DNA from 2 places in the Microbacterium paludicola genome. Region 2 is predicted to be linked to the other one. Evidence: predicted binding sites of a transcription regulator. Region 2 holds the regulator's gene; the other holds the start of a gene.
What was found. The regulator LexA, encoded in region 2, represses DNA repair genes until DNA is damaged. The targets are predictions, from matches to a motif close to TCGAACANNTGTTCGA.

Region 1: a site for LexA is predicted at 3,211-3,226, ahead of ABD161_RS04315 (HNH endonuclease signature motif containing protein). Genes of this name have one in related genera too.

Annotation. Positions count from the first base shown of each region.
Region 1 is NZ_BAAANG010000003.1:319,143-328,610, forward strand. It holds gene ABD161_RS04300 (alpha/beta fold hydrolase) at 1-583, opposite strand, end outside; gene ABD161_RS04305 (alpha/beta fold hydrolase) at 593-1,324, opposite strand; gene ABD161_RS04310 (NUDIX hydrolase) at 1,324-1,848, opposite strand; gene ABD161_RS04315 (HNH endonuclease signature motif containing protein) at 1,870-3,189, opposite strand; gene ABD161_RS04320 (DUF2975 domain-containing protein) at 3,330-3,824, shown strand; gene ABD161_RS04325 (helix-turn-helix domain-containing protein) at 3,824-4,027, shown strand; gene serB (phosphoserine phosphatase SerB) at 4,231-4,866, opposite strand; gene ABD161_RS04335 (ABC transporter ATP-binding protein) at 4,962-5,744, shown strand; gene ABD161_RS04340 (type B 50S ribosomal protein L31) at 5,837-6,088, shown strand; gene ABD161_RS04345 (hypothetical protein) at 6,150-6,365, opposite strand; gene ABD161_RS04350 (3'-5' exonuclease) at 6,386-7,090, opposite strand; gene ABD161_RS04355 (alpha/beta fold hydrolase) at 7,427-8,305, shown strand; gene ABD161_RS04360 (hypothetical protein) at 8,315-8,986, opposite strand; gene ABD161_RS04365 (Lrp/AsnC family transcriptional regulator) at 9,040-9,468, opposite strand, start outside.
Region 2 is NZ_BAAANG010000022.1:49,504-58,971, forward strand. It holds gene ABD161_RS11325 (class I SAM-dependent methyltransferase) at 1-169, opposite strand, end outside; gene hflX (GTPase HflX) at 328-1,884, shown strand; gene ABD161_RS11335 (GNAT family N-acetyltransferase) at 1,881-2,480, shown strand; gene ABD161_RS11340 (alpha/beta hydrolase family protein) at 2,643-4,604, opposite strand; gene lexA (transcriptional repressor LexA) at 4,659-5,351, opposite strand; gene ABD161_RS11350 (LysM peptidoglycan-binding domain-containing protein) at 5,621-6,022, shown strand; gene ABD161_RS11355 (histidinol-phosphate transaminase) at 6,059-7,150, shown strand; gene hisB (imidazoleglycerol-phosphate dehydratase HisB) at 7,203-7,808, shown strand; gene hisH (imidazole glycerol phosphate synthase subunit HisH) at 7,805-8,491, shown strand; gene priA (bifunctional 1-(5-phosphoribosyl)-5-((5-phosphoribosylamino)methylideneamino)imidazole-4-carboxamide isomerase/phosphoribosylanthranilate isomerase PriA) at 8,565-9,311, shown strand; gene ABD161_RS11375 (SseB family protein) at 9,295-9,468, shown strand, end outside.

The sequences.
Region 1 (9,468 bases), on a different contig from region 2:
TCTCGCCCCAGGCCGGCCACTCCGCGAGCATCCCGCGCAGCTCGGCCTCGTCCTGCCCGCCCGCCAGAACCGTCACCGGCACCGCGAAGCGGCGGTCGTCGTTCAGCTGAAGCTCATCGGTGGGCACGCGCGCAGGGACGGACTTCGTCGTCGGCGCGGTGCGCCTGCGCGTCTCGTCATCGAGATCGGCGGCGTCGTCGCCGAAGAAGTCCCAGCCGGGGAACGGCACCACGCCGTCGACGACCGGGAACTCGGAGATGCCCGAGCCGCTGGGCGGCGGCATCGTGTCCACCAGGATGACGCGCGCGATCTTCTCGGGGCGGCGATCGGCGACGCCCCATGCGACGTTGCCGCCGCCCGAGTGGCCGACCACGACGACGGGGCCTGCGGCCGCGTCGACGCGCTGCACGACCGCGTCGACCCAGTCGTCGATGCCGATGTCCTGCGACTCGGTCGCGGGCGCGCCGACGCCCGGGAGGGTGAGCGGGTGCACGCGGTGTCCCGCGGCTTCGAGCGTCGGGACCACGTCGTCCCACGAGGAGGCGTCGAGCCAGAGGCCCGGGATCAGGATGATGTCTGCCATGCCCGCAGGCTATGACGGGCCACCGACATCCGGCGAGAAGATCTCGGGCAGAGCCGCGACGAAGGCGTCGAAGTGGCTGTACCAGACGGTGTGGGCGGCGCCGGGGATGCTGCGGACGTCCACGCCGTGGTCCCGCAGCACCCGGGCGTCCGCGTCGGTGACGAACTCGCTCGGCTCGGCGCGCAGGACGATAGATCCCGGGGAAGGCGCCCACGAGCCGCCCGGGCCGGCAGAGATCGAGGCGGACGTCGCCGGATCGAATCGCTCGGCTGCGCGTCCCTCGACGACGGCGTCCGCCTCGCTGTAGTGGGAGCGGGTCTCACGCAGCCGCTGCGGGGTCCGGACCCGCTTGTCGCGCTTGTATCGCGCCAGGGTGGCGTCGCGATCCGCGCCACCGGGGAACGCGAGGGGCGCGTCCACATACACCGCGAGACGGGGCCGCATCCTCTCCGCGGCCGCCGCGAGCAGGAGTGCGCCGTACGAGTGTCCGATCGCGACGGCGGGCGGATGGTCGACGAACGCCCGCACCGTGTCGACGACAGCGTCGGCGGCGCCCTCGAGCGTCATCGTCGGGTCGCGCGGCGACAGCCCGTGCCCCGGCAGGTCGACGGCGAGCACCCGGTATCCGGCATGGAGGAGCTGGGGCACGACCCGCTGCCAGCTCTCGGCGGAGCCGAGCATCCCGTGAAGCAGGACCGCGCAGCGAGGCCCGCTGCCGGCCTCCACGACATTCAGCAGCATCAGCGCAGACCCTCGGCGATGGCGTCCTTCATCGGCTGCCAGAGCGCCTCGAGACGTGGGAGCCACGGCGCTGCGAACGCGTCGAGGCGCCGGAGGCGCTCGACGTCGTCCGTGGTGACCCACTCGGCCTCCGCCACCTCTTCGGGATCAAGCGCCAGCACTGACCCATCCGGAAACGGCGCCGTATAGACGTCGACGAGCGCCGAGGGCTCGGTGAATCGGCCGACGAACCGGAAGCGAGCCGGATCGGGGGACAGGCCGGTCTCCTCGCGGAGCTCACGGGTGGCCGCCTCGACGCTCGTCTCGCCGGCGAGGGCGCTTCCGGCAGGGAACTCCCACGTCAGGGGATAGTCCTTCCCGGCGGCGCGGCGAGTGATCAACACCGCACCATCAGGCCGGTAGACGCAGGTCGCGGACACGATGTGGAAGAACCCGGGCGGGATCTCGCCGATCCCGCGCCGGTGGGTGCGTTCCACCGTGCGTCCGCGATGGTCCGTCAGGTCCCAGAGTTCACCCGTGCCCATGCGTCCATGGTGGCAGGCGCGTCAGAAGGGGGCGCGTGGCCCGCCGGTGTAGATGAGGGGTGGGCCTTCGGTGTAGTCGTAGCCGCAGGGACTGGTGATGCGGGTGCGACCGTGCCCGAGGTTCTGCCATCGCCAGGGGGCGTGGTGCTTGAGCATGTGGTGCTGCTCGCAGACGCAGTTCAGGTTGTCGACGTCCGTGACTCCGCCCGCCGAGTAGGGGATCGTGTGGTCGAGGTCGCAGTGTTTGGCCTTGGTCTCGCACCCGGGGACGCGGCAGGTCTTGTCCCGTGCGAGGAGGTACCGGCGTTGGGCTGCCGTGGGGGTGTAGTGGTCGACGGTGAGCAGCGCCCCGGTGTCGGGATCGAGGAAGATCCGCTCCCAGCCGGCGGTCGTGCCGGCGAGACGGCGGGCCGTGTCGGGGTCGATGGGGCCGTAGCCGGCAAGGAGGGCGGGGCCGTCGTCGAGGCCGATGAGGGTGGTGACGGGGATGGTGACCTCCACCGTGGCGCGGATGTCCTGCTCGATGTCGTGCCCGGTGGGGATGCCGGTCAGGAGGAGGTCGAGGGCGAGGTCGGCGCGCAGCTGGCCGAGGTGACGATCGTCGTGGTACTTCGCCGCGTCCGGGGACTGCGGCGCTGGCTCGATGCCGTCGAGTTCCCGGGTCACCCGGCGCCGGTCGCGTTTGACGGCGCGGGCACCGGCGGTGAGGCGGTCGTAGGCCCCGTGAATCACGACGGCGTTGCCGATGATGGCGAGCATCGACTGCCCGTCGGGGAGGTCATCCAGGAACACCCGTCGCTCCGCGCGGGCCTTCTCGTGACGGACCGCGAGCGCGTCGGGGTGGTGCCGCTCGGCCGCCAGCGCGGCGGTCTCCTTTGTGCGGTGCGGCGTGGTCTTCTCCGCCAGCGCGACGACTTCCGTCTCGTACGCGGCCCGCGCTTCGGGGCCGGGGATCCCGATCCCGGCGGCGGTGATCTCGCGGGCGTGACGGTCGGTGATCCGCCCCGCCGCCAGGGCGGCGTGCGTGGCCGGGAACTTCTCGACCAGCTCGGCGGCGCGCTCCATTCGCCCCTGCATCGCCCGGGGCGACTCCCGAAGCGCCAATGCGAGCTCGGTAGCCATTGACCGGATCGGGAACGCGTAGTCGCTGTGCGAGGGCATCCGCTCGAGCTGCCCGACCGCGATGCTGTTCAGGGCTGCCAGCTCTGCCGCCTCCTGCGCATCCAGCCGCGCTCGCTCGGCCCGGATCTCCTTCAGCCGCTCGACGCCCGCGCGCGTCCGGGCCTTCTCGCCCGAGGTGAAACCCCAGGTGAGACCATCGGAATCCGCGAACTTCGGCATGCATCAAGCGTCCCACGAGCCTCGGACATCCGTTCGAATCTCTGGCCTATGTGGAGAATCGAGGGGCTCACCTCCTGTGTGGACGACAGTGCGCCCAGCATCTATTGACTTTCGATAGGTGATCTATCGAAGATCGATGCATGGACCACGATCTCCCGAAGCCGCCGCTCGCGCTTGTCGTCCTCACCCAGGCGCTCCTGGCGGCGCTGCTCCTCGGCGGCATCGGGGTGATCGCCCTCCTGCCGGCTATGTCGGCGAGCGTCGCCGCGGCGCTTCCCGAGTACGCATCTCTGCGGACGCCCCTGCTCGCTCTCGCGATCGCGATCGTCCTGCTCGCTCTCGTCACGCTCGCCATGGTCGCTCTGCTCGTCCAACGGATCCACGCCGGCACCGTCCTCGCGCGACCGTTCCTCCTGTGGGTCGACGTGATCGTCTCGACGTTGATCTGCGCCGCTGCGCTGGTGGTCGTCGCATTCGTCGTCATCGGCGTGGGGCAGGCGGGAAGCCCCTGGCTTGCGCTCATCCTGGTGACCGCGTGCCTCGCCCTCACCGCGCTCGCCTGCATCACTCTCGTGCTGCGGTCACTCCTCGGCCACGCGATCCGGCTGCGCACCGAACTCGACGAGGTCGTGTGATGGCGATCCGCATCTCGATCGATCGGATGCTGCGGGAGCGCGGGATGAGCGTCGGCGACTTCGCCGACGCCATCGGCATCACCCCGGCGAACGTCGCGGTGCTCAAGAACGGGCGGGCGCGCGCCGTGCGGTTCACCACCCTGGACGCCATCTGCCGCGTCCTCGACTGCCAGCCGGGTGACCTCCTGCACTACGAGGCCTGAGCGGGCTTCACTACGCGGCCTCAGCGAGCGCGCGGACTCCTCGGCTCACACGTCGCGAAGCACCTGGTCGATCCATTCGATCCTCTCGCGCATTGCGCGGACATATGGCGACACGGGCATGTGGACACCATCGTGACGAGCCTCGCGATGTGCCTTCGGAAACCTAGTCAAGGCCGAGCGGTAGCGCGGACTTCATGCTCGCCTCAGAACGGCAGCAGCGGGATGACCTGGGACAGGTTGACCGGACCGATCACCAGGGGAGCCGCGCGACGGACGGCGGGCTTGGCGTTGAAGGCGAGGCCGAGGCCGGCGGCCTCCAGCATGAGCAGGTCGTTCGCCCCGTCGCCGATCGCGATCGTGCGCGACATCGGCACACCGTGCTCGTGTGCCCAGCGGGTCAGCCACTCGCGCTTGGCGGCGGCATCCACGATCGGGCCGTCGACCTCGCCCGTCAGCACGCCATCCGCGGCGAGCAGGCGGTTCGCGCGCCAGAGGTCGACGCCGAGATGCGGGGCGAGCTCGTCGAGGATCTCGTGGAACCCGCCGGAGACGACGCCCACGAGTCCGCCGCGCGCGTGCACGGCGTCGATCAGGGCTGTCACGCCCGGCGTCGGCTCGATCCGGGCCCGCACCCGCACGAACGAGGCGACCGGCACCCCGGTGAGCTCCCGCACCCGCGACCGCAGGCTCTGGGCGAAGTCGACCTCGCCGCGCATCGCCGCCTCGGTGGCGGCGGCGACCTCCGCGCCCCGCCCGGCCTCATCCGCGATCAGCTCGATGACCTCGTTGCGGATCAGAGTGGAGTCGGCGTCGAGGACGACGAGAAAGCGCGCGGTCACGAGTGACGAGCGTAGCGCCCGGCACACCGCGCCCGTGCCCGACCGAGCCCGCGCGTCCGCGCTGGGGGCCCCATCCGGATAGGTAGGCTGAACGCATGCCCACTGTGCTCTCCTTCGAAGACGTCGTGGTCCGCCGAGAAGGTCGGAACATCGTGGATGGACTCACCTGGGCGGTGAACGACGACGAGCGCTGGGTTGTGCTCGGCCCGAACGGCGCCGGCAAGACGACGATCCTGCAGCTCGCCGACACGCTCATCCACCCGACCGCCGGCACTGTCGACATCCTGGACGAGCGCCTCGGCCGGACGGACGTGTTCGAGCTGCGCCCCCGCATCGGCTTCGCGTCCTCCGCGCTGGCAAAGCGCATCCCGGCGGACGAGACCGTGCTGAACGCGGTGCTGACCGCCGCCTACTCGGTGCTCGGCCGCTGGAACGAGCAGTACGAGAACATCGACGAGCGCCGCGCACTGCGTGTGCTACAGGAGTGGCGTCTCGACCACCTCGCCGACCGCACCTTCGGCACCCTGAGCGAGGGCGAGCAGAAGCGCGTCCAGGTCGCCCGCGCGATCATGACCGACCCCGAGCTGCTGCTGCTCGACGAGCCCACCGCGAGCCTCGACCTCGGCTCGCGCGAGGTTCTCGTCGGTCTGCTCAGCGAGTATGCGAAGTCGCCGGTCACGCCGGCCCTCGTTATGGTGACGCACCACGTCGAGGAGATCCCCGCCGGGTTCACCCACGTGCTGCTGCTGCGCGACGGGAAGATCGTCGCCGCCGGCCCGATCCCCGAGACGCTCACCGAGGAGAACCTCTCGGAGACGTTCGGCGTGCAGATCAAGCTGAGCGAGGACGGCGGCCGCTACGCCGCACGCGCCCACTGACAGCGGTCTCAACGGCGGGTTGAGTCTGGTAGACTCGTTCGCTGGTGCCCAAGCACCGGAAGACTTTTCAAAATCTCTTGGCAAGGACCCCCATGAAGACTGACATCCACCCCGAGTACAAGGCGGTCGTGTTCCGCGACCTCGGTTCGGGCGAGACCTTCCTCACCCGTTCGACCGTGACCAGCGACAAGACCATCGAGCTCGACGGCGTCGAGTACCCGGTCATCGATGTCGAGATCTCGTCGGCGTCGCACCCGTTCTACACGGGTAAGCAGCGCATCATGGACTCGGCCGGTCGCGTCGAGAAGTTCAACCAGCGCTTCAAGAACTTCGGCTCCAAGTAAGCCCTCGTTCTTCAGAAGGCCCCGCTTCGGCGGGGCCTTTCGCGTTTTCCGGGGTGACGGATCACTCGTCGACGTGGATCTCGATGGTCCCGTTGTCGAAATCGAGCACGCCCGGGCCCGTGTCGGGGCTCGGCGCGGGGACCGGGATGATCTTGAGCGACTGCGCCTCGATGTCGGCGTTGTGAGCCGAGGGACGCCAGACCGCGTCCATCGCGGATCCTGCGCCCTGCAGCGGGTACTTCCGCCTCAGGCGGTCCATCCCGTCGTCGTGCGCCATGGGGCGAGGTTACGCCGGGGTCAGCGCACGGGCCAGGATCCGTCGAGCGCTTCGGTCGGCTCGAGCCGGCCGATCGAGATGAAGTACTCCGTGAGGCTCTCGGCCTGCTCGCGCGCCCAGCCGATCTGGCGGGTGTGGAGCTCGAGCGGATCCTCGGGCAGGCGATCGGCGAACCGGTTCGCCAGCGCGAGGGCGACGCGCCCCGCGGCGATCGCGTCGGCGGATGCCTCGTGGGCCGACTCCAGCGGCACGGCATAGTGCGCGGCGACGACGTCAAGCGTGCGCTTTCCCTTGCGGTAGCGGTCGAGCGTCTTGTCGATCACCAGCGGATCGATCACCGGCGCGGGGGAGTCGAGGCACTCGAGCCCGTGGCGCTCTCCCTCGTACTTCAGCAGCGAGAAGTCGTAGGCGGCGTTGTAGGCGACGACGGGGATGCCGCCCGCGAGCAGCGTGCGCAGCGCCGCAGTCACCTCCGCGACGACCTCTCCGGCGGGCCTGCCGTGCGCCCGTGCGTGCTCGGTCGTGATGCCGTGGACAGCGGTCGCGCCCTCCGGGATCTCGATTCCGGGGTCGGCGAGCCAGTGCTCCTCGTGCACGACCTCGCCCGACGCATCGAGCAGGCCCACGTAGGCAGTCACGATGCGGTCCTCGGCCACGTCCACGCCGGTCGTCTCCAGATCGAACACGCCGATCCTGCTCGTCCAGCGGTCGGGAGCCACCTCCACGAGCGCCTCGACGGATGCCTCGGCCTCGACCCGGACGGACGGTGCGACCTCGACGGTCGCCTCCACCACGGTCTCGACGTGGACCTCGATCACCGGCTCGGGCTCGGGGGCGACCGCCACCTCGACGCGCGTGTCGACCTCGACGGTCGTCTCGACGCGCGGGACCCAGGTGATCGCCTCGCCCGGGTGGTCGAGCTCGTCAAGCTCGAACAGCGGGGGCGGATCCGGCCACGACCTCGTCATGATCCACACCGTAGAGCGCGCCGCCGACATCACCGGGAAGCCACACCGCGGAGCGCTCACGAACGCCCAGCGGACCCTCCGTAGACTCGACGGGTGCCCGTCGCCTCGCCCTACGCCGCCCAGCTCGCCGAGATCCCCGTGGCAAGGCACGAGGTGGATGTGCTGGGCGGTCGCACCGCCTACTGGACGTACGGGCCCGACGACGCCGCGATCACGGTCCTGGCGGTGCACGGGTTCCGCGGGGAGCACCACGGGCTCGAACCCGTTGTGGCGTTCCTTCCCGAGGTGCGGCTGATCATGCCGGATCTTCCGGGGTTCGGCGAGACGGCGCCCCTTCCCGGCCGGCGCCACGACATCGAGGCGTACGCCGACTGGCTCGACGCGTTCCACGCCGCGGTCGCTCCCGAGTCGATCATCCTCGGCCATTCCTTCGGCTCGATCGTCTCGGCCGCCGCCGTCGCGCGCGGCCTCCGGACGCCCCGGCTCGTCCTCGTCAACCCGATCGGCGCTCCCGCGCTCGAGGGCCCCCGTGGCATCCTGACGCGGCTCGCGATCTTCTACTACTGGGCGGGGGCGCGGCTGCCGCGCGCGATCGGCACGTGGCTGCTGCGCAGCAAGCTGATCGTGCGGGTCATGTCGATCGCGATGGCGAAGACCCGCGACCCGCAGCTGCGGGCCTTCATCCACGATCAGCACGACCGCTACTTCTCGAACTTCGCCGACCGCGACGTGCTGCACGACGCGTTCGTCACGAGCGTGTCGCACGACGTCAGCCAGTACGCCGAGCGGATCGCCGCACCGACGCTGCTGATCGCCGCCGACCGCGACGACATCACTCCGATCGAGGCGGAGCGGGTGCTCGCGACGCGCTTCGCCGACGCGCGCCTTGTCGAGATCGCCGACGTCGGCCACCTCATCCACTACGAGAAGCCGGCCGAGGCGGCCGCGGCGATCCGGTCCTTCCTCGCCTGAGACAGCGGGTCAGCCGCGCGCAGGCTTCTTCCCGGCGAGCGCGCGCAGCACGATGCCGATCGTGAGCAGCGTGGTGCTGAGAAGGCCGCCGCCGATTGCCGCGAAGCCCAGCAGGATCGTCGCGTTCAGACCGAGGAAGAACTCGCCGAAACCACCGCCCTCGGTGACGAGGAAGAGGGCGTCTGCGGGCGCATCCGCACCGGATGCCACCGTGATCAGGTACGAGCCCGCCTCGTCGGCCCGGAACGACGCGACCGCGGATGCCACCGTGGACCCCGAGCTCGAGGTCTCCGCCACGAACGCCGGATCGACGCGGACGGGCGCGGGGCCCGTGACCGTCACGTCCTCGAAGCTCAGGAAGTCCGGATCGGACGACGAGGACATCTGCCAGATCGTGTAGCGCGAAGGTTCCGCCACGTCGAGCGTCGCCTCGCCGGGAAGCGATCCGGACGCGATGACCTCGGGGCCCGGCCTGCCCGACAGGTCGAGCACCCCGAAGGGCACCGTGCGGAGGAAGAAGAAGAGCGAGAAGGTCCCCGCCGCGATGGCGATCACCAGCAGCACGCTGCCGGTCCAGATCAGCCCGACTCCCCAGCCCCGCAGACCCGGGCGGTAGGGGCGCGGCGGCGGATCGAAGGGGCCCGCGACCGGAGGCGGCGGGACGGGCGGCAGCTGGCTCACACGGTCATTCTGCCGCGCGACGTCGCGGCGCCGGCAAGGCGTGCCCGGGCAGGCTACGGCTCGCGGCGGGCGAGCTGCATGAGGCCGTTCACGCGGTAGGGCACCGCCTCGCTCATCACGAGCGACGTCTCGGTGCGCTCGACGCCCTCGATGCCCAGGATGCGCGCGTCGACGTCGAAGAGATGACGCGCGTCGCGGCACGCGACGAGGGCGAGCAGATCCGTCTGACCGGAGAGCCCGTGCACCTGCACGACCTCCGGGACCGAGGCGAGCTCGCCGGTGATGCGGGGCAGGTCGACCTGGCGCACGCCGATCGCGAGGAACGCCTCGAGCGGGAACCCGAGGGCGGCCGTGGAGATGGAGCGCTCGAACGACCGGAAGACGCCGGCCTTGTCGAGCCGGGCCATGCGCGCCTGGACGGTGTTGCGGGACAGGCGGAGGCGCTCCGCGAGCGCCACGACCGTTGCGCGCGGGTCCTCGCT
Region 2 (9,468 bases):
GCGGTTCGGGTGTGTTCGCGAGCAGGACCGATGTGCCGACGTCGAGGCGCTCGGGGCTGAACACCCCGGCGGCCGTCGTGAGCTCCACGGTGCGTCCGACCAGGGGCACTCGGATGCGGCGGTGGTTCTCGGGACTGGTGGGACTCGCGGAGAAGTAGTGATCCACCATAGGGGCCAGCGTACCGGAGCGGGCCGCCCGACGGCGAGGGGCGGAGGCCCCTCATCCGGCTCCGATCGGGCCCCGTAGCCGCAGAACCCCCGGAAGAATAAGCTGAAGAGCTCGATGCACGCGGATCACCGCGCAGCGCATCGGAACGAAAGGCATGGATGACTGACACCACCACACCCGATCCCGCCGCGAACAGCGTCGAAGACGACCTGGAGCGCGAGGCGGGAGCATCCGATCTGGTGGACCGCGTGCTGTCGCGCGCAGAGTCCCGCACCGGAGCACGGGTGTTCGGGGCCGCTCAGGCGCTGCAGGACAGGACGACCACGGGCGACGGATCCGCGGACGGCGACCAGTGGGACCGCGAGGAGCGCGCGGCGCTCCGGCGCGTCGCGGGCCTGTCGACCGAGCTCGAGGACGTCACCGAGGTCGAGTACCGGCAGCTGCGGCTCGAGAACGTCGTGCTCGTCGGCGTGTACTCGCAGGGCTCGCAGACCGACGCGGAGAACTCGCTGCGCGAGCTCGCCGCGCTCGCCGAGACCGCCGGCGCCGTCGTGCTCGACGGCGTGCTGCAGCGTCGTCCGCACCCCGACCCCGCGACGTACATCGGCCGCGGCAAGGCGGCCGAGCTGAAGGACATCGTCGCCGCCGTCGGCGCCGACACCGTGATCGCCGACACCGAGCTCGCGCCCAGCCAGCGGCGCGCGCTCGAGGACGTCGTCAAGGTGAAGGTCATCGACCGGACGACCGTGATCCTCGACATCTTCAGCCAGCACGCGAAGAGCCGCGAGGGCAAGGCGCAGGTCGAGCTTGCGCAGCTCGAGTACCTGCTGCCGCGCCTACGCGGTTGGGGTGAGTCGATGAGCCGCCAGGCCGGTGGCCAGGTCGGCGCGGGCGGCGCGGGAATGGGCTCGCGCGGTCCCGGTGAGACGAAGATCGAGCTCGACCGTCGCCGCATCCGCACGAAGATGGCCCAGCTGCGTCGTCAGATCCGCGACTTCGCGCCGGCGCGGGAGGCCAAGCGCGGTGAGCGCAAGCGCAACACGATCCCCTCGGTCGCGATCGCCGGCTACACGAACGCGGGCAAGTCGAGCCTGCTGAACCGCCTCACGAGCGCCGGCGTGCTTGTGGAGAACGCCCTGTTCGCGACCCTGGACGCCACGGTGCGCCGCTCAGAGACGTCTGATGGGCGCGTGTACACGCTCGCCGACACGGTCGGGTTCGTGCGCAACCTGCCCCACCAGCTCGTCGAGGCGTTCCGCTCGACGCTGGAGGAGGTCGCCGACGCGGATGTCATCCTGCACGTCGTCGACGCGCATCATCCGGATCCTGCCGGTCAGATCCAGACGGTCCGCGACGTGATGGGCGATGTCGGCGCACGCGACATCCACGAGATCGTCGTGTTCAACAAGGCCGACCTGGTCGACGAGGACACGAAGATGGTGCTGCGCGGCCTCGAGCCGAAGGCGGTGTTCGTGTCCTCTCGCACCGGCGAGGGGATCGACGAGCTGCGCACGGTGATCGAGGCGGCCCTGCCGCTGCCCGACATCGAGCTGCGCGCCCTCGTGCCGTACGAGCGCGGCGATCTGATCTCGGCGATCCACGAGCAGGGGCACCTGCTCGAGCGCTCGCACGAGGAGGGCGGCACGCTGGTGCACGCGCATGTCTCGGAGCGCCTGGCCGCGGCGCTCGAGCCGTACCGCGTGGCCGGACGATGAGGATCAGGCAGTATCAGCCGGCCGATCGAGACGCGGTCGCCGAGATCTGCCTGCGCACCGCCGACAACGGATCGGATGCCACCGGGGTCTTCGAGGACGACACGCTGTGGGCCGAGGTGTTCGCGCTTCCGTACGTGACGCGGCATCCCGACCTCGCGTTCGTCGTCGAGGCCGAGGACGGCAGGGTCGTGGGCTACGTGATCGGCACGGACGACACGGACCGGTTCGAGGAGTGGTTCCGCGACGAGTGGTGGCCGCGCGTCGCTGCGCGTCACCCGCAGCCCGAGGTCGAGCGCACGCGTCAGGACGGCACGCTCATCTACGCGTACGGTCGTCGCCCGGGCGCCGAGCCGTACGCCGGCCTCGGCTACCCGGCGCACCTGCACATCGACCTGCTGCCCGAGGCGCAGGGTCGGGGTCTCGGGCGCCGCCTGATCGAGACGCTCTTGGACGAGCTGCGCCGTCGCGGTGTGCCGGGGCTTCACCTCGTCGCCTCCGACAAGAACACCGGGGCGCTGGCGTTCTACGACCGCCTTGGTCTCACGCGCCTGGAGTCCCACCCGGGAGTGCAGGCCTTCGGCGTCCAGCTCGGCTGAGCGGATGATCGTCGGCGGCTGACCGCCGCGCTGGCCGCATCCAGGCTCAGCGAGCCTGCGGCAGGCCCACCCGCACCGGCAGGCGACTCCCGCCCCATCCGGCCTGTATCCGGGCGCTCCGGTCGCCAGAGCGCGCGCTGGTCAGAGCCGGGCTCGCGTGTTTCAGTCGAGCTCGATCGGCGGGACGCCGGGCGTCTCGAAGCCGAGGAGGCGGCCGAGGAAGGCGAGCTCGGTCTCGAAGGCGCGCTCAAGGGTGGCGGCCTGGCGGAAGCCGTGCGACTCGCCCTCGAACAGCACGTACTTGTGCGGCACGCCGTTGGCCGCGAGCGCGTCGCGCAGCGCCTCCGACTGCGACGGGGGCACGACCGGGTCGTCGGCGCCCTGCAGGATGAGCAGCGGCGTCCGGAGCGTCTCCGGGCGCGACAGCGGCGAGCGGCTGACGTAGAGCGGCTCGGCCTGGGGGAGCGGCCCCACCAGCCCGTCGAGGTAACGCGCCTCGAAGTCGTGGGTGTCCTCCGCGAGGCGGCGGAGGTCGGCGACGCCGTAGCGGCTGATGCCCGCGGCGAACACGTCCGTGTCGGCGACCGCGCACAGCACCGTCCATCCGCCCGCCGAGCCGCCCTTGATGGCGATCCGCGCCGGATCCGCGAGTCCGGCTCCGGCGAGGCCGCGCGCGGCGGCAGCCGTGTCCGCCACGTCGGCGATGCCCCAGCGTCCCCGCAGCCGCTCGCGGTACGCGCGACCGTACCCGGTGGAACCGCCGTAGTTGACGTCGAGCACGCCGATGCCGCGGCTCGTGAAGTACGCCACGGCGAGCGACAGCTCACCGGATGAGTGCGCGGTGGGGCCGCCGTGGACGAGCACCAGGTACGGCGGCAGCTCACCCGACGGAGCCTCGACGTCCGGATTCGTCGGCGAGTACGCGAAGGCGTGCACGTCGCCGTCGGGGCCCTCGAACGTGAGCGCCCGCGACGGAGGCAGCCAGCCCGGATCGAGCGCCGCGACGCCCCCGCGGATCGCCCCGAGCGTGCGTGCATCCACGTCGAGCAGCCACAGACCGCCCGGCACCTGGGTTCCCGCACCTGTCAGAAGCACCTTCTCGCCGCGGGCGTCGCGCATCAGGATGCCGCTCGATAATGGGGTCTCGAGCGTTTCCACGCCGCCGCGGGTCGGATCGAGCAGGATGAGCCCGTCGGTGCCGTGCGTGTGCACCGCGACTACCCGGCCATCGTCGAGCGGCGCATACCAGCGTGCGCCGAGGTTCCACAGCGGGCCGCCCGTGTCGGCGTCGACGGGGTAGAGCGGCTCGGGGCCGGTCGCCACCAGCCCGTCGAAGCGCACCCAGCGCAGGTTCCAGCGCCCACCGCCCGGCCCGTCGCCTGCCGGATCCGCGCTGAACATCAGCTCGTGATCGCCGGTCCACTCCGGCTGCAGCGCGGCGACCGGACCCTCGGGCGTGCGGCCGCCCGCCACCACGACGTGCTCGACGACGATGCCGTCGGAGCCGAGGCGCCCGACGCGGAGCTCCGCCGCGTCCCAGGGCATGTCGGGGTGATCCCACGCGATCCAGGCGAGTCGGTCGCCGCGCGGAGCGGGGTAGGCGAGGAAGTCGGATCCGGCGACGACGCTCAGGATCGCGGACGCATCGTCGGACGCCGAGCCGTCGAGCGGGATCACCACGATGTCGCGCGAGGGCACAGGGTCTTCGCCCCGCGTCTCACGCACGGCCCAGAGTCGGCCGTCGACGTACGTCAGGTCGCCGAACGCCATGCCCAGGTCGCCGGGAGTCAGCGGTACCGGGTCGCCGCCGACGGCCATCCGGTGCACGCGCTGGTCGGAGCCCTCGACGAACAGCAGGTCGCCCTCGTCCGTGGTCGTCCAGGCGCCGCCGCCGTACTCGTGGACACGCGACCGCGCGCTCCACGGTGCCGGCAGCAGGACATCGGGATCGTCGTCGCCCTGCCGTACAACGGCGGTGCGGCCCTTCTCAGCCGGGATCGTCTCGCTCCACCAGATCTCCCCATCGGGCCCGACGAAACGCGCGCCGTCGAGGCGCGGCGACCCGCCGGCGATGTCGGACGCCGAGATCGGCGACGGCCAGGATCCATAGGGGAGCGTGGGCATAACCCCACGCTATCGGGAGGCTCCGACGTGCTGCCGGGCCCCCCCAGTGCAGGATCAGACCGCGCGCATCACCGCGACGATCTTGCCGAGCACGACGGCCTCGTCGCCGAGGATCGGCTCGAACGCCGAGTTTCGCGGCAGCAGCCAGGTGTGGCCGTCGCGCTGGCGGAACACCTTGACGGTCGCCTCGCCGTCGAGCATCGCCGCCACGATGTCGCCGTTCTCGGCCGTGTTCTGGACGCGCACGACGACCCAGTCGCCGTCGCAGATGGCGGCGTCGATCATCGACTCGCCGCTGACCTTGAGCATGAACAGCTCGCCCTTGCCGACGAGCTGGCGGGGCAGCGGGAAGATCTCCTCGACCTGCTGGTCGGCGGTGATCGGCACGCCCGCGGCGATGCGGCCCACGAGCGGGACCATCGCGGCGTCGCCGACCGAGGGCACGCCGGCGTCGAGGTTCTCGCCCGACTGGCCCGGCAGGTCGATCAGCACCTCCATCGCGCGCGTCTTACCGGGGTCACGTCGGAGGTAGCCGCTGAGCTCGAGCTGACCGAGCTGGTGGGTCACGCTCGACAGCGACTTCAGGCCGACGGCGTCGCCGATCTCGCGCATCGTGGGCGGGTAGCCCTTCGACTGGATGGAGCGCTGGATGACCTCGAGGATGGCCAGCTGCTTCTCGCTGAGGCTCTTGCGCCGGCGCGTGCGGCGCTTCTCGTCGCTCTCGGCGATCGACTCCGTGGCGGGCATCGTGACGGCGCTCATCTGACCGGCTCCTTCTCCTCCGACGTGAATGTCGGTGGCCCGTGGTGGGGTGTGTCTCGTCATCGAAACCGTATCCGAACGGCGCCGTGATTCGGAAGATCTGTTCGAGCGTGTCGCGGATCGGATCGGATCGGTTTTCGAAGAACAGATTGACACATTCGAAGATTCGAAGATAGATTCGGAACAGAGCTTCGCATCCGGCCCTCCCGGCCGAGGTGCCGGATGCGAAGCTCTCCGAACACGAAGGAGCACCGATGAGCACGGTCAGCATCACCGCATTCGAGGTCCCGGCCCGCACGCGAGTGAGCGGCACCGCCCGCACCGCGGCGCCGGCCACGCGCCTGCGCCTGACGCGTCGTGGACGCCGTGTGCTCGCCGCGATGGCGGCGACGCCGATCGCGATCGCCCTGGGGCTCGCAATCGTCTCCGGCGGCAGTGCGCTCGCCTCGCGCGAGGACGGCGCTCCCGCCGGCACGTTCGACACGGTGACCGTGCTGCCCGGCGAGTCGCTCTGGGCGATCGCCGAGGAGGTCGCGCCGAACTCCGATCCGCGCGACGTCGTCGACGCCATCATCAGCCTGAACCAGCTCTCGTCGTCCGCCGTCATGGCCGGCGAGCGCCTGTCGATCCCCGCCGAGTACTCCAGCGCGGGCTGACCGCGTGCGGGAGCGGGTGTCGCACTCGCCTCTAGCATGGAGAGCGTGACGGTCTCTCTCGACGACTTGCCGATCCGCGCCGATCTGCGCGGCCAGAAGCCCTACGGGGCGCCCCAGGCGCCGCTTCCCGTGGCCCTGAACGTCAACGAGAACACGCATCCCGTGCCGGAGGACGTCGCGAACGACATCTCCGACGCCATCGCCCAGGCCCTGCGGGATGTGAACCGCTACCCCGACCGCGAGTTCACCGAGCTGCGCGAGTCCTTCGCCCAGTACCTCGGGCACGGGGTCGACTCGTCGCAGATCTGGGCGGGCAACGGCTCGAACGAGGTGCTGCAGCACGTGCTGCAGGCGTTCGCCGGTCCCGGTCGCACCGCGTTCGGCTTCGAGCCGACGTACTCGATGTACCGGCTGCTGTCGCGGGGCGTCGGGGCCGAGTGGCTCGCCGGCACGCGGGGTCACGACTACCGGATCGACCCGGAGGACGCCGCCCGCCAGGTGGCCGACGCCCACCCCGACGTCGTCTTCCTGTGCGCGCCGAACAACCCCACGGGCACGCCGCTCTCACTCGACGTCGTGGAGGCCGTGTACGACGCCACGGACGGCATCGTGGTCGTCGATGAGGCCTACCAGGAGTTCGCACCGAAGGACTCTCCGTCCGCCCTTACGCTGCTCGGCGGACGTCCGCGCCTCGCGGTCTCGCGCACCATGAGCAAGGCGTTCGCGTTCGCGGGCGCACGGGTGGGATACCTGGCGGCCGACCCGGCGCTGATCGACGCACTGCGTCTTGTGCGCCTGCCGTACCACCTCAGCGCCCTCACCCAGGCGGCTGCGACCGCCGCGCTGCGTCACGCCGACACGATGCTCGCGATGGTCGACGAGATCATCCTGCAGCGCGACCGGATGGGCGCGACGCTGGAGGCCCTCGGCTATCAGGCCCACGAGTCGTGGACGAACTTCATCCTGTTCGGCGGCGTCGCCGACCCCGCGGCCACGTGGCAGGCGCTCTACGAGCGCGGCGTGCTGATCCGCGACATCGGCATCCCCGGTCACCTGCGGGCGACCGCGGGCACCGAGGAGGAGACGACCGCGTTCCTCGAGGCTCTGTCCGAGGTCGGAGGGCGCTGAGGGGATCCTCGGTGCCGGACGGCCGTGGCCGCCTCACGACTAGGATCGAGGCATGACGACTGCCCGCATCGCGCGCCGCACCCGCTCCACCAGCGAGTCGACGGTGGAGCTTGAGCTGAACCTCGACGGCACGGGAAAGAGCTCGATCTCGACGAGCGTCCCGTTCTTCGACCACATGCTCACGGCGTTCGCGAAGCACTCGCTCACGGATCTGACCGTGACGGCGACCGGCGACACCCACATCGACGCCCACCACACGGTCGAGGACATCTCGATCGTGCTCGGGCATGCCATCCGTGAGGCGCTGGGCGACAAGTCGGGCATCTCGCGCTACGGCGACGCGCTCGTGCCGCTGGACGAGGCACTCGCGCAGGCGGTCGTCGACATCTCGGGGCGCCCGTACCTGGTGCACGAGGGCGAGCCCGCGGGCTTCGAGCAGCACCTCATCGGCGGGCACTTCACCGGGTCGCTTGTGCGCCACACGTTCGAGGCGCTGGCGTTCAACGCCGGGCTGACGGTGCACGTCCGCGTGCTCTCGGGCCGCGACCCGCACCACATCGCCGAGGCCGAGTACAAGGCGTTCGCGCGGGCTTTCCGGCAGGCGAAGGCGCTTGACCCGCTCGTCGACGGCGTGCCATCCACCAAGGGAGCGCTGTGACCGACGCCGAGACGCAGGATGTCGTCGGGACCGGCGAGCGCCGTCCCGTCATCGCGGTGCTCGACTACGGATCCGGCAACATCCACTCCGCCGTCAAGGCGCTGCAGGCGGCGGGCGGGGATGTCCGCCTCACACGCGATCGCGGGCTGATCCAGGATGCCGATGGCCTCCTCGTGCCTGGCGTCGGCGCGTTCAAGGCGGTCATGGAGCAGCTCCGGACCGTGCGCGGCCCCGAGCTGATCGAGCGGCGCCTGGCGGGCGGCCTGCCGGTGCTCGGCATCTGCGTCGGCATGCAGGTGATGTTCGAGCGCGGCGTCGAGCGCGGCGTCGAGACCGAGGGCCTCGGCGAGTGGCCGGGCGTCGTCGAGGAGCTCAAGGCGCCGGTCGTGCCCCACATGGGCTGGAACACGGTCGAGCCCGGCGAGGGCTCGCGCCTGTTCCGCGGCCTCGAGGGAGAGCGCTTCTATTTCGTCCACTCCTTCGCCGCCCAGGACTGGACGCTCGAGGCGCACGGGCCCTTCGCGAAGCCGGTCGTCACCTGGGCCCAGCACGGCGGGCACTTCCTCGCCGCCGTCGAAAACGGCCCGCTGTCGGCCACCCAGTTCCACCCCGAGAAGTCGGGCGACGCGGGCATCCGGTTGCTGCGGAATTGGATCCAGAGCCTGCCCGGGGCTACCCTCTGAGATCGTGCCCGCGACGGGAGATCCCCGGCGCGCACCGTCCTCACCCGGGGCGGTCGAACCCACACCAGGAGCTATGAACGATTTCGCGTCCACGCCCGGACTGATCCTGCTTCCCGCCGTCGACGTCCAGGGCGGCAAGGCGGTGCGCCTCACGCAGGGCGCGGCCGGCACCGAGACCGATTACGGCGACCCGATCGAGGCCGCGGAGAACTGGGCCAAGCAGGGCGCGGAGTGGATCCACCTCGTCGACCTCGACGCGGCGTTCGGCCGCGGCAGCAACGCCGGCATCCTGCGCAAGGTCATCAAGCACATGCGCGGCATCAACGTCGAGCTGTCGGGCGGCATCCGCGACGACGCGTCGCTCGAGGCCGCCCTCGACAGCGGCGCGCAGCGCATCAACCTCGGCACGGCGGCCCTCGAGAACCCCGAGTGGACGGCATCGGTGATCGGCCGTTACGGCGAGTCCATCGCGGTCGGCCTCGACGTCCGCGGCACGACGCTCGCGGCCCGGGGCTGGACCCAGGAGGGCGGCGACCTCTGGGAGGTGCTCGAGCGCCTCGAGGAGGCCGGCTGCAGCCGGTACGTCGTGACCGACGTCACCAAGGACGGCACCCTCCGCGGGCCGAACCTCGACCTCCTTCGCGAGATCACCTCGCGCACCACGAAGCCGGTCGTCGCCTCGGGCGGCGTCTCGAGCCTCGACGACATCGCCGCGCTGCGTCGCCTCGTGCCGAACGGCGTCGAGGGCGCGATCGTCGGCAAGGCCCTCTACGCGGGTGCGTTCACGCTCGCCGAGGCACTGGATGTCGCAGCCGACTGACGGCGATTCCGCGGGCGTCCCCTGGGAGGGGCGCCACTTCGAGTCGAACCCGCATTCGGGGGACGACGGATCGGCGGATCCCGCGCTGCTCGCGGCGCTCACGGCGTTCCGCGAGGGAACGGGCGACCAGGTCGCGGTGATCGACGCGCTGCGTCAT